DNA from 2 places in the Rhizobium sophoriradicis genome. Region 1 is predicted to be linked to the other one. Evidence: riboswitches for the same ligand, from Rfam matches in the RefSeq annotation. Region 1 holds a riboswitch; the other holds the start of a gene.

Region 1 (7,037 bases):
GGTGATGGCAGAATCCCTCACCGTTGTCCCGGAAGCCTCCGAAACAAGAAACGCTTGATCAATTTTGGTGACTAGTTCCGCCGCATGCAGTCTAGTAATTGAACTTTAACCTAGTGTGAGGCTGACTCCGTGACAAGAGTCGCGGGAATCCGGATGAATCGAATTCGTAGTTTTCCCCAACTTGCTGCCCCTGCGTGTCATTTCTGCAATAATGCCTGTTGAAGGCTGAAAATGCCGCTGTACAAGCTTGCTGCATGCGCTAAGGGCGCAGTTTTGTTGACATTGCAGCGCGAAAAGGAAATAGTACCGATCGCCGCCGAAAGGCGGCATTTTTGATTTTTCGGGCCCAGTTTTCTTAGCCGGAGTCCGTGCTTGACAACACACTGATCGGGAGACCGCGCCATGGCCGAAGCCGCGCCGCTTTATGACACCTATTCTCGTGCCCCGCTGCGGTTCGAGCGAGGCGAGGGCGTATGGCTGATCACCGAAAGCGGCGAGCGTTATCTCGATTTCGGCGCCGGCGTCGCCGTCACCTCGGTCGGCCACGGCAATCCGCATGTGGTCGCCGCCTTGAAGGAGCAGGCCGACAAGGTCTGGCACCTCTCCAACATCTATGAGATCCCCGGCCAGGAGCGCTTGGCCAAACGGCTGACGGACGCCACCTTTGCCGACAAGGTGTTCTTCACCAATTCCGGTGCCGAGGCGCTCGAATGCGCGATCAAGACGGCGCGCCGCTATCAGTTTTCCAAGGGCCATCCCGAGCGCTTCCATATCATCACCTTCGAAGGCGCCTTCCATGGGCGCACGCTTGCGACGATCGCCGCCGGCGGCCAGGAGAAATATCTCGAAGGCTTCGGCCCCAAGACGCCGGGCTTCGATCAGGTGCCGTTCGGCGACATCGAAGCGGTACGCGCCGCGATCACCGATGCGACGGCGGCAATCCTCATAGAGCCGGTGCAGGGCGAGGGCGGCGTGCGCCCCGCCACGGCTGAGTTCATGAAGGCGCTGCGCCGGATCTGCGACGAGAAAGGCCTGCTGCTGATCCTTGACGAGGTCCAGACCGGGGTTGGCCGCACCGGCAAGCTCTTCGCCCATGAGTGGTCGGGCATCACACCCGACATCATGGCTGTCGCCAAGGGCATCGGCGGCGGTTTCCCGCTCGGCGCCTGCCTTGCCACTGCTGAGGCCGCCTCCGGCATGAAGGCCGGCACCCATGGTTCGACCTATGGCGGCAATCCGCTGGCCATGGCCGTCGGCGGCGCCGTGCTCGACGTCATCCTCGCCGACGGCTTCCTGGAACATGTGCGCGACGTCGCCTTGGTCTTCCGTCAGGGGCTGGCCTCGCTGAAGGACCGTTATCCCGATGTGATCGAGGATATCAGGGGCGAGGGCCTGCTGCTCGGCGTCAAGGCGGCCGTACCCTCGGCCGAGCTGCTGCAGGCGATCCGCGCGGCGCATCTGCTCGGTGTGCCGGCAGGTGACAACGTCATCCGCCTTCTTCCGCCGCTCGTCGTCACCGCCGAGGAAGCCCGCGAGGGTCTCGCCCGCCTCGAGAGCGCCGCCGAGAGCATCCGCGCCTCCAAGGTCAAGAAGACGGCTTGAAGGGATTGCCGCCTTCGGGCGCACGACAGGTAAGAACATGGCTCCTAAACATTTCCTCGATCTTTCGGCCGTCACATCGGCCGACCTCAGAACCATCATGAACGATGCGCTTGCCCGCAAGCAGGCCTTCAAGGCAGGCCAGGGTGACAAGCCGCTCGCCGGCAAGATGCTGGCGATGATCTTCGAAAAGCCGTCGACGCGCACCCGCGTCTCCTTCGACGTCGGCATGCGACAGCTCGGCGGCGAAACGCTGTTTTTGTCAGGCACCGAAATGCAGCTCGGCCGCGCCGAGACAATCGGCGACACCGCCAAGGTGCTGTCGCGTTATGTTGATGCGATCATGATCCGCACCACCGAGCACTCGCGCCTGCTGGAGCTTGCCGAGCATGCGACCGTGCCCGTGATCAACGCGCTGACGGATGATACCCATCCCTGCCAGATCATGGCCGACATCATGACCTTCGAGGAGCATCGTGGCCCGATCAAGGGCAAGACCATCGCCTGGACAGGCGACGGCAACAACGTGCTGCATTCGCTGGTCGAGGGGGCGGCGCGTTTCGGCTACCGCATGAACATGGCCGTACCCCTTGGTTCGGAGCCCAAGGATCACTATCTGAACTGGGCCCGCAATGAGGGCGCCGAAATCATGCTCTGTCATGATGCCGACCGTGCGGTCGAAGGCGTCGATTGCGTGGTGACCGATACCTGGGTCTCCATGAATCAGGAACATCGGGCCCGGGGTCACAACGTCTTTCAGCCTTATCAGGTCAATGCGGCCTTGATGGCCAAGGCCGGCAGCGATGCATTGTTCATGCATTGCCTGCCCGCCCATCGCGGCGAGGAAGTGACGGATGAGGTGATCGACGGCCCCCAATCCGTGGTCTTCGATGAAGCGGAAAACCGTCTTCATGCGCAGAAGTCGATTCTTGCTTGGTGCCTGGGCGCGATCTGAACCATAATCGGACGCCGCGTGTGAAAACGCGCGGCCGCGCGAGCGAAGGGCACCCTTGCTCTTCGCTTGAAAACTAGGAGTGAAAGCCATGGCAGAAGCTGCAGCCGCCCTCGGCCAGTTCGATTTCGCCGGCGATGACCATGTCGTCCCTTTCCAGGTGGAGGGTCTGGATGTGCGCGGCCGCGCCGTCCAGCTCGGCCCGATGCTCGATGCGATTCTCGAGCGCCATCATTATCCCGCCCCCGTCGCCCGGCTGCTTGCCGAAGTCGTCGTGCTGACGGTGCTGCTCGGCACCTCGCTGAAATTCGACGGCAAGTTCACCGTGCAGACCAAGGGCGATGGCCCGGTCGATCTTCTCGTCGCCGATTTCTCGACGCCGGAAAATGTGCGTGCCTATGCCCGTTTCGATCAAGCGCTGCTTGCCAAGGCGGTTGAAGCGGGCGAGACCGAGCCGGAACAGCTGCTCGGCAAGGGGGTGCTCGCCTTCACCATCGACCAGGGCAAGTTCGCGCAGCCCTACCAGGGCATTGTCGCGCTCGATGGCACCTCGCTCGAGGAAATCGCCGGTGTCTATTTCCGTCAGTCGGAGCAGATCCCGACGCGCGTGCGCCTGGCTGCTGCAGAGCTCTTCGACCGTGACGATGCCGGCAAGCCGCGCCATCGCTGGCGGGCCGGCGGCCTCGTCGCCCAGTTCCTGCCGGAGGCGCCCGAGCGCATGCGCCACCCGGATCTCCACGGCGGCGACGGCGATAACGGCGACCGCCCGCATGGCGAAGACGATGCCTGGGTCGAAGCCCGTTCGCTGGTCGAAACCATCGACGCCGACGAATTGACCGACCCGCTTGTCGGCACCGAACGGCTCTTGTTCCGGCTGTTCCACGAGCGCGGCGTGCGCGTCTACGAACCGCGCGCCGTCTTCGACCGCTGCAGCTGTTCGCGCGACAAGATCAAGGGCGTGCTGAAGGGATTTTCGGCCGAGGAGATCGAGGAAAGCCAGGAAAACGGCGAGATCGCCGTGACCTGCGAATTCTGCTCGACCACCTACCGTTTCGAGCCGACCGAGCTTCAGCCGGCGGAGTAGTTGACACCACTGCTGTCCGGTTGCGCGCATGACTGCCCCTCACCCTAACCCTCTCCCCGTAAAAACGGGGCGAGGGGACGTGCCCTGCGAGAGCGAGGAGGGGAACGGAGAGCTTGCGGCATGCTCCCTTCGCCCCGTTTACGGGGAGAAGGTGGCGGCAGCCGGATGAGGGGCTGGTGTCGGCAATCTCCTGGGTCGAGGTGTCGTGCCGCCTGTGGCGTTACACGTCAGTTCAGCACGCGCAGCAGCCCTGGTGAATCCAGCGAGAAGGCGGGGATGTCGACGTCGAACAGCTCGCCTTCGTCCGTTTCCATCTGATAATGGCCGAACATCAGCCCGGAGGGCGTATCGAGCGGGCAGCCGGAGGAATATTCGTAGGTGTCGCCGGGTCTGAGCCGCGGCTGTTCGCCGACGACGCCGGGGCCGGTCACCTCGTCCACCTGGCCGTTCTGGTCGGTGATGTTCCAGTAGCGGTTGATGAGGCGAACGGCGACGCCGGAATTGTTGCTGATGACAATCCGGTAACCCCAGACGTAGCGATCGTCTTCCGGATCGGATTGCTCCTCCAGATAGAATGGTTCGACGACGACTTCGATATCTCTTGTGAGGGCGCGATACATGCCTTGCACCTTAGTCAAGATATGTTACCCGTATCTTATAAGAAGGCCCTGTCCGTCAAGAAACGGAACGTTGATCGGCGATGAAACAGCCGTGATCGCATGGTTTTCGATCGTTAAGCCTAATTGTCAGTATTAATTTTACTTGGTCAGCGCCGGCGCACCGATGCCGCGGCCGGGACGGCCGAACCCGGAGGCTCGGCCGTCAATGCTGTCGATCAGGCCGAAACCTTGGCAAGCGCCTTGGCGAAATCCTCGATCAGGTCGTCCGTATCCTCGATGCCGGCCGAAAGGCGAACCGTGCCCGGCGAGATGCCGAGTTCGGCGCGGGCCTCTTCCGACAGGTTCTTGTGGGTCGTCGTCGCCGGATGGGTGATCAGGCTCTTGCTGTCGCCGAGATTATTGGAGATCTTGATGATATCGAGCGCGTTCTGCAGCGCGAAGGCCGCCTCCTTGCCGCCCTTCAGCTCGAAGGCGACAAGCGTCGAACCGCCCTTCATCTGCTTGGCGATGATGTCGGCCTGCGGATGATCGGCGCGGCCGGGATAGATCACCTTGGCGACCTTGTTCTGCTCGGCCAGGAAATCGGCGATCTTCGCGGCATTCTGCGTCTGCTGTTTGACGCGCAGCGGCAGCGTCTCGATGCCCTTCAGAAGCGTCCAGGCGTTGAACGGCGACATGGCCGGGCCGGTATGGCGGAAATAGTCGTGCAGGTTCTCGTCGATCCAGGCCTTGTCGGCCAGCACGACGCCGCCGAGGCAGCGGCCCTGGCCGTCGATATGCTTGGTGGCGGAATAGACGACGATATGGGCGCCGAGCTCCAAGGGCTTCTGGAAGAGCGGCGTGGCGAAGACGTTGTCGACGACGACCTTGGCGCCGACCTGGTTGGCGAGTTTTGCCACACCGGCGATATCGATGATCTCGAGCGTCGGGTTGGTCGGGCTTTCCAGGAAGAACACCTTGGTGTTCGGCCGGATCGCCTCTTCCCAGTTCTTCAAATCGCGGCCGTCGACCAGCGTGCATTCGATGCCGTATTTTGGCGCCAATGTTTCCACCACCCAGCGGCAGGAGCCGAAAAGGGCGCGCGCGGCAACGATATGGTCGCCCGCCTTGACCTGGCAGAGGATCGCCGCACTGACGGCCGCCATGCCGGAGGCGGTGGCGCGGGCGTCTTCGGCGCCTTCGAGCATGCACATGCGCTTTTCGAACATGTCGTTGGTGGGGCTGCCGTAGCGGGCGTAGATATAACCGTCCGTCTCGCCCTTGAAGCGGGCTTCGGCGGCCTCCGACGTCTCGTAGACGAAGCCCTGCGTGAGATAGATTGCCTCGGACGTTTCGCCATATTGCGAACGCAGCGTGCCGCCATGGACGAGTTGGGTTGCCGGGCGCCAGGTCTTGCTCATGCCATCACCTTCACATAACAAAAAAACCGGCCGCAAAAGCAGACCGGTTTCATAACCCGGTCTTTTTAGCCACTTGTTTAACGTGGCTGCAAGCCGACCGGCCAAATCACCACGGGATAATTCTGCAATACTGCTGTTAGCTGCTTGCGTCAATTCCCCGTATTTGGTTTTGTCGGCGCAAAAGATGGATGGGGCATGATGGCTCGCGAAACTGGAATTCTGGCGGACCGCGCGATAGCAGCGCTGTTTGAATCGGGGCGTCTTAACTCCGAGCGGGAGCTGGACCGTGATCAGATCCAGCCGGCAAGCCTGGACCTGCGCTTGGGATCCAAGGCCTTTCGCGTGCGCGCCTCCTTCATGCCCGGCCCCTCGCATCTTGTGTCGGATAAGCTCGATCGCCTCAGCCTGCACGTGATCGACCTGTCTCAGGGCGCAGTCCTTGAAACCGGCTGCGTTTACATCGTACCGCTGATGGAGAGCTTGGCGCTGCCGGCCGACATGTCGGCCTCGGCCAATCCGAAAAGCTCGACCGGCCGTCTCGATATCTTCACCCGCGTCATCACCGATTACGCCCAGGAGTTCGACAAGATCCCGGCGGGCTATTCCGGCCCGCTCTATCTCGAAATCAGCCCGCGCACCTTCCCGATCGTCGTGCGCCGTGGCTCGCGTCTGTCGCAGATCCGCTTCCGCGTCGGCCAGTCCCTGCTCGGCGAGCCGGAACTGTTGAAACTGCATGAAAGCGAGACGCTTGTCGCCAGCAAGCAGCCGAACGTATCGGGCGGCGGCATCGCGCTTTCGATTGATCTCAGCGGCGACAAGGACGGCCTGATCGGCTATCGCGGCAAGCACCACACCGCCGTCGTCGATGTCGACGAGAAGGATCAGCACGACATCTTCGATTTCTGGGAGCCGCTCTATAGCCGCGGCCGCAACGAGCTGATCCTCGATCCCGATGAATTCTATATCCTCGTCTCGCGCGAGGCCGTGCATGTGCCACCGGATTATGCCGCCGAGATGACCCCGTTCGATCCGCTGGTCGGCGAATTCCGCGTCCACTACGCCGGCTTCTTCGATCCGGGCTTCGGCCATGCCCCGGCCGGCGGCCGCGGCAGCCGCGCCGTGCTCGAAGTGCGCAGCCACGAAGTGCCGTTCATCCTCGAAGACGGCCAGATCGTCGGCCGCCTCATCTACGAACACATGCAGGAAAAACCGGCAAGCCTCTACGGCTCCGGCCTCGGCTCCAACTACCAGGCCCAGGGCCTCAAACTCTCGAAACACTTCCGCATCTGACAGTCAGCATTCTGTGCGACTTGACAGCGGCCCCCATCTGTTGGAAATCTCAACCCGTCGCGGGTGTAGCTCAATGGTAGAGCAGCAGCTTC
Region 2 (7,037 bases), 640 kb from region 1:
CCGCCAGCGAGAAAGCTTCTGCATGCAGGCCGGCGGTTTCCTTGGCCTTCAAAGCCGCTTCGAGCGCGATCGCGAAGGCCGGGCCGCGGCCGGCCGTATAGAGCGAGGTCGCGTTGAAGAGCACCTCTTCGGCTGCCGCCGTATCGATCCCGGCGGTGGCCGAAAGCGCCTCCGGCAGCTTGACGAGCGCTGTCTGCAGGTCGAACGCGCCGCCGATCGCAGCCGTGACGCCGGCAAGAGCGGCAACGGAAGCGATGAAGGACTTCGTTGCCGCAACGCTCCTTTCGGCGCCGGCATTAAGGCCGAGAACGATATCGGCCTGTTTTGCGAGCGGGCTGTCGGTGACGTTGACGACGGCGATCGTCGTCGCCCCGCCCTTCTTGGCCGCCTCTTGCAGCGCCACGATATCGGGGCTGGCACCCGATTGCGAGACAGTGAAATGCACGCCGCCCTTCAGATGGAGCGCGGCGCCGTAGACGGAAGCGATCGACGGACCGACCGAGGCGACCGGAACGCCGCAGGTGATCTCGAAGAGATATTTGAAGAAGGTGGCGGCGTGATCCGAAGAGCCGCGCGCCGCCGTCGTCACCACGCTCGGGCGGGCGGACGAAAACAGCCGGGCGATCTCGGCAAAGATGGGCTTTTCCTTTTCGAGAAGTGTGGCCACCACCTCCGGCGACTGGCCGGCTTCCTGCAGCATCAGCGACTGGTTCTCACTCATAGGTTATCTCCGATTCTCAATTCGGCAACGAAATCATAGGCATCGCCGCGATAATGCGAGCGGGTGTATTCGACGACGCGCTGGTCTTCCAGGCGCGAGACACGTTCGATCAGAAGCGCCGGCGCGCCAGCCTTGACGTTCAGGATCGCGGCGGAGGACGGGTCGAGGGTGACCGCGGTCAGCCGCTGCAGCGCCCGCACCGGCCTGTGGCCGTTGGCCGCCAGCGCGTCGTAAAGCGATCCTTCGCCGCCGGCATCGTCGCCCAGGAACTTGATCGGCACCACGGCGCGCTCAATCGCCAGCGGCAGGCCGTCGGCTAGACGCAGGCGGTCGAGCCGCAGAACCGGCTCGTCGCCACCGAGGCCGAGCAGGAAGGATTCCTCCGGCGACGGCGTGTTGACCGACCGCGACAAGATTCGTGCGGCCGGCAGCCGCCCGCGCGAGCGCATGTCGGCGGAGAAGGAGGAAAGCCGCCAGAGCGACTGTTCCATGCGCTCCACTCTGCTCGATACGAAAGTACCGCTTCCGTGGCGCGATTCCAGTACGCCCGACGCCATCAGGTCGCGATAGGCGGTGCGCACGGTGACGCGCCCGAGCTTCAAGGCCTCGGCAAGGTCGCGCTCGCCCGGAAGCGCGGTGCCGGGCTTCAGCAGGCCTTCCTGCACAAGGCCGGTCAGGGCCTGCGCCAGCCGCTTGTAGAGCGGCCCGGTCAGGCCCGCGTCACGCAGACCGCGGCTATTCAGTTCCCCTATCAGACTGGTTCTATCCATGGGCAGGCAATAGAACCTATTTAGAACCAATCGGCAAGACGCAATCGGATGCCAATAGAAAAAACCCTCCCCGGCGAGTGTCCGGAGAGGGTTTCATAGCGCTCAAATTTGACAGGCGTTCGTCCGGCGGACGCTCAGCTCTTGGTAAAGATATAATCCGTCTCCTGGCGCAGCACTTCGCCGGGGCGCAGCACCGCATTCGGGAAACCTTGGTGATTGATGGCATCCGGCCAGACCTGCGTTTCCAGGCAGAAGCCGGCGAAGGGGCCGTATTTGCGCCCACCGAGGCCGGGCGCCCCGGTATTCAGCTTGAAACCGGCATAGAACTGCACGCCCGGCTCGGTGCTGCGCACTTCAAGCGACACACCGGAATAAAGGCTGCGGGCGAGCGCGACGCTGCGCTTGGCGGTGCGTTCGGCTGACAGGCAGAAGTTATGGTCGTACAGCACCTGTTCGCTGCCGGCGAAACGCTTCATCGGCGTCATTTCGCGCAGGTCGAATTCCGTGCCGGCAACGGAACGGATCTCGCCGGTCGGCACCTGCCTCTCATCGGTCGGCAGATAATGATCGGCGGCGATCATGATGTCGTGGCCCAGCGCATCCTCGCGGCCGTCGAGATTGAAATAGGCGTGCTGGCAGACATTGGCGAGCGTCGGCTGATCGCTGGTCGATTCGTAGGTCACCGACAGTTCGCCGTTGCCGTGCACCCAGAAGGTTGCCTGGATGGTGCAATTGCCGGGATAGCCGGCGCGGCCATCGGGATCGACGATTTTCAGCACCACGCGGTCGACGGCATGCTCGACGATCGTCCAGTTGCGTTTGGCGATATTGTCGCTGCCACCATGCAGATGCGTGACGCCGTTTTCGTTCGGCTCGAGCTGATAGGCCTTGCCGTCGAGGGTGAATTTGCCGCCGCCGATCCGGTTGGCGCAGCGGCCGGGTGTGGCGCCAAAATAGGCGGAATAGAGCGGATAGCTGTCGAATTCCTCAAACCCGAGCGAGAGCGGCGCGTCATGTCCCTCAAGACGCAGATCCTGGATGACCGCGCCCCAGCTGATGATTTTGGCCGTGAGCCCGCCGCCCTTGATGACCACACGATAGACGGTTTCCCCCGCCTTCGTCTGCCCGAAAACTTCCCGCTCCAACTTCTCCGACATGATCGACATCCGTTCCGTTCTATCCTTGGGGTTCAGGACCGGAACCTGCCCGCATTTGCTTCAATCCGCAACCGGTCGGATCAGAAAGAAATGCCGCGGCATCCGCTCATCCGCTCAGAGATCCATGCCGATCTCTTCGACGTCATAGGGCGTCGTCTGGTAGATTTCGTTGATCCAGTTGCCGAACAGGAGATGGGCGTGGCTGCGCCAGCGGTTCTGCGGCGCAAGCGCCGGGTCGTTATGCGGGAAGTAATTGTGCGGCATCTTGATCGGCACGCCGGCCTCGACATCACGGAAATACTCGTCAGAGAGCGAGGTGGAATCATATTCGACATGATTGAACATGTAGAGCCGCCGGCCCCTTTTCTCATGCACGAGGCAGACGCCCATCTCGCTCGATTCCATCAGGATTTCCAGGCTTTCGGATTTCTCGATGTCGGCGCGCCGCACCTCCGTCCAGCGCGACACCGGCACTTCGAAATTATCGGAAAAGCCGTTGAGATAGATCGAGGAAGGCTTCAGGTTCCGGTGGCGGTAGACACCGAAGGCCTTCTCCTTCAGTTCGTATTTCGGAACGCCGTGGAAATGATAGATCGCCGCCATCGCGCCCCAGCAGACGTTCATCGTCGAATGGACGTTGGTTTCCGTCCAGTCGAGGATCTCCTGCATCTCTTTCCAATAGGTGACGTCCTCATACGGCAGAAGCTCGATCGGCGCCCCGGTGATGATGAAACCGTCGAACTTGCGCTGCTTTACCTCTTCCCAGGTCTGGTAGAAGGCAAGCAGGTGATCTTCGGAGGTGTTCTTCGCCTTGTGCCCGCCGATGCGGATCAGCGACAGCTCCACCTGCAGCGGCGAGGCGCCGACCAGGCGGGCCATCTGCAGTTCGGTCTTGATCTTGTTCGGCATGAGATTGAGCAGCCCGATCTGCAATGGGCGAATATCCTGACGGATCGCCACCGTCTCGGTCATTACCCGTACACCCTCCTGGACGAGGGTTTCGAAAGCGGGCAGCGTATCGGGGATCTTGATGGGCATTGCGGTCACTCGATCAAAATAAAAAACCGGCGGCGACAAAAAATCGCTACCGGTCCGCACGCGGCCCTTTAGCGACTTTTTTAACGTGGCTGCAAGCCGGCCGGCCAAATCACCACGGAATGCCTTAATTAGTCGCTGTTGAGCGACGAATCAACTGCCGAATGCATGCGGCGGCGACTCAGGCAAGCCTCATCACAGTTTAATGACTGATAGAATCTGTTGATAGACCGATAACGCCAGCATGTTAATAATGACAGCATGGGCGGTGTTGGAAAAGCGTGATGGCAGATAAGACCAAGGGGAGGCCGGGGATCCGGAGGCAGGATGGAGTAGGGTATGATTTCAGCCTGACATATCGCCTCGGGGTGATGTTCTCTGCATTCTGGAATTCTGAAGTGCGTGGCAAGGTGCTGTTTCTGGCAACCGTGCTGATCCTTGTCATCCTGGCGACGGCCTATGGCCAGGTCATTCTCAATGAATGGAACGCTCCCTTCTACGATTCGCTCGAGCGCCGCGATCTCGGCGAATTCTTCCATCAGCTTGAAATCTTCGCAATGATCGCCGGCACGCTGCTGCTGCTCAATGTGTTGCAGGCCTGGCTGAACCAGATGACCGCGCTTTATATGCGAGAAGGCCTATCGCGCGATCTTGTCGACCAGTGGCTGAAGCGCAAGCGGGCGCTGCGGCTCGCCTCCAGCGGTCTGATCGGCGTGAACCCGGATCAGCGTCTGCATGAGGATTCCCGCAACCTTGCCGAAAGCACGACGGGGCTCGTTCTCGGCCTGCTGCAGTCGACCATTCTTCTCGTCAGCTTCATCGGCGTGCTGTGGCAGCTTTCGAGCGGCTTCATCTTCCACATCAGCGGCCACAGCTTCTCCATTCCCGGTTACATGGTCTGGGCGGCGATTTTCTATGCCGCTTCCGCCTCGGTGCTGAGCCAAGTCGTCGGCCGCAAGCTGGTCAAGCTCAATGCCGACCGCTTTTCGAAGGAGGCCGAGCTTCGTTTCACGCTGATGCATGCCAATGAGAACATGCCGGCGATCACCGTCGCCCGCGGCGAGGAGAACGAGCGCCGGCGCATCAACACCGACATCAGCTCGGTGCTGCGGGTCGTCAGGCGGCTCGCCATGGCCAATACCAATCTCACCTGGGTTTCGGCCGGCTACGGCTGGCTGGTGATCGTCATCCCGATCATCGTCGCGGCACCCGCCTATTTCTCCGGCGGCCTGACCCTCGGCCAGCTGATGATGTCGGTCGGCGCCTTCAACCAGGTCAATACGGCGCTGCGCTGGTACGTCGCCAATTTCGGCCCGATCGCCGAATGGCGCGCTACACTGATGCGCGTCACCGATTTTCGCCAGGCGCTGCTCGACATGGACGAGGACTACGACCCGAAGGACAGTATTGCCTATGAGAACACCGCGCCCGACACACTGACGCTGAAGGATGTAGTGATCAACGCCAAGATCGGCGAAGACATCGAGGAATGCGGCGGCTTTCGCCTGCGCGAAACCGATGTCTTGGTCAAGGCCGGCGAGAAAATCATGATCAACGGCGATCACAGCGTCAACCGCAAGCTGCTGTTTCAGGCCATGGCCGGCCTCTGGCCATGCGGCAGCGGCACGATGGGGCTGCCGCCGGTCGACGACATGCTGTTCGTGCCCCAGATCGCCTATGTTCCGGGCGGCACCCTGCGCGAAGCCCTGGCTTTCCCCGAACGCGCCGATGCCTACGAGAAGGCGGCCGTCGAGGCCGCCCTCGAAAGAGCCGGCCTGCATTCGCTGATCGCAAGGCTCGATACTCGCGCCCGCTGGGACAAGCTGCTCGACAGCGACGAACAGAAAGCGATCGGCTTCGCCCGCCTGCTGCTGGTGCGCCCGCGCTGGATTATCTTCGACGAAGTGCTGGAAGGCATGGAGCCGGAGTGGCAGGCAACGATGGCAAAGCTGCTGACCTCCATGCCCGAAACCGCGATGATCTATATCGGCCGCTCCGAAGCCTATCTTGAGGCGCTGCAGCCGCGCGTCCTGCATCTGCAGGCGCTGCCTTCAAAATCCGAAGAGCCGCAGCCGCAGGTCGCCCAGCCGGGCGCCAGGGCCAGTGCGGGCGCCGCCGCCATCCCCGCCGACATCCCCTCCCCGGCGCTTTAGGTCGCCTTGGCCGGACCGCTGGTTACAACGAGCGGTTGATTTGTGAAAGTCAGCCCTCCAGCTCCTCTCGCAGCATTTCGAGCTCCAGCCACTCCTCTTCCATGGCAATCAGGCCGGCGCGCAGTTTCTCCATCTCGGCCGCAAGCCGGTTGAAGGCAGCCGGATCGCGCGTGAAGAGATTGGGATCGGCCATGACGAGCTCGCGCTTGGCGATCTCGGCTTCCGCTTTCGACATCTCCTTCGGCAGGTTTTCCAGTGCGAATTTCTGCTTGAAGGAGAGCTTGCCCTTCGCGCCTGCGGCGGCAGGCACCGTCTCCTGCACCTTCGGCTTCTCCGCTGCCTTTTCGGCCTTCTTGCGCTCCTCGAGCGCGCCCTTGCGCTGGGCAAGCATATCCGAATAGCCGCCGGCATATTCGATCCAGCGGCCATCAGGCGCATCCGGCACGGCGGGTGCGATCGTCGAGGTCACGGTGCGGTCGAGGAAATCGCGGTCATGACTGACGAGAATGACGGTGCCGGGGAAGCCGGCGACGATTTCCTGCAGGAGGTCGAGCGTCTCGATGTCGAGATCGTTTGTGGGTTCGTCGAGGATCAGCAGATTTGCCGGGCGCGACAGTATGCGGGCCAGCATCAGCCGGGCGCGCTCACCGCCGGAGAGACTCCTGATCGGCGTCCGCGCCTGTTCCGGCTGAAACAGGAACTCCTTCATGTAGCCGGTGACGTGCCGCTGCTCGCCGTTGACGATCAGGTTTTCGCCACGCCCATCCGTCAGGTAGTTTGCAAGCGTATCCTCCGGATCGAGATCCTCGCGCTTCTGGTCGAGTGTGGCAATCTCCAGATTGGTGCCGAGTTTTATCGTGCCGCTATCCGGAGAGAGCTGCCCCGTCAGCATTTTCAACAGCGTCGTCTTGCCGGCGCCGTTCGGGCCGACCAAGCCGATGCAATCGCCGCGATGCACGCGGATGGAGAAGGGCGCAACGATGGCGCGCTCGCCGAAACTCTTGGTGATCTTATCGGCCTCGATCACCAGCTTGCCGGATTCCTGCGCGTCTGCAGCCGTCGCCTGCACCGTGCCTTGCGGTCCCTTATGGCCGCGATACTGCGAACGCATCGTCTGCAACTCGCCGAGCCGGCGCATATTGCGCTTGCGCCGCGCCGTCACGCCGTAGCGCAGCCAATGCTCCTCGCGCTCGATCGCCTT

The links. A riboswitch is a leader RNA that binds a small molecule or an ion and turns the genes downstream of it on or off. The one in region 1 is predicted to bind S-adenosylmethionine.
Region 2: linked by a shared signal. The riboswitch ahead of metA (homoserine O-acetyltransferase MetA) and the one ahead of N2597_RS00830 (O-succinylhomoserine sulfhydrylase) in region 1 are both predicted to bind S-adenosylmethionine.

Annotation. Positions count from the first base shown of each region.
Region 1 is NZ_CP104152.1:163,707-170,743, forward strand. Features, by position in the region: gene N2597_RS00810 (aspartate aminotransferase family protein) at 403-1,602, shown strand; gene argF (ornithine carbamoyltransferase) at 1,640-2,554, shown strand; gene N2597_RS00820 (Hsp33 family molecular chaperone) at 2,643-3,635, shown strand; gene apaG (Co2+/Mg2+ efflux facilitator ApaG/CorD) at 3,863-4,255, opposite strand; gene N2597_RS00830 (O-succinylhomoserine sulfhydrylase) at 4,471-5,655, opposite strand; SAM riboswitch at 5,700-5,778, opposite strand; gene N2597_RS00835 (2'-deoxycytidine 5'-triphosphate deaminase) at 5,851-6,945, shown strand; tRNA gene N2597_RS00840 (tRNA-Gly) at 7,005-7,037, shown strand, end outside.
Region 2 is NZ_CP104152.1:4,022,797-4,029,833, reverse strand. Features, by position in the region: gene N2597_RS19730 (SIS domain-containing protein) at 1-721, opposite strand, end outside; gene N2597_RS19725 (GntR family transcriptional regulator) at 718-1,491, opposite strand; gene N2597_RS19720 (aldose epimerase family protein) at 1,626-2,648, opposite strand; gene metA (homoserine O-acetyltransferase MetA) at 2,763-3,686, opposite strand; SAM riboswitch at 3,735-3,812, opposite strand; gene N2597_RS19710 (ABC transporter ATP-binding protein/permease) at 3,968-5,836, shown strand; gene N2597_RS19705 (ABC-F family ATP-binding cassette domain-containing protein) at 5,886-7,037, opposite strand, start outside.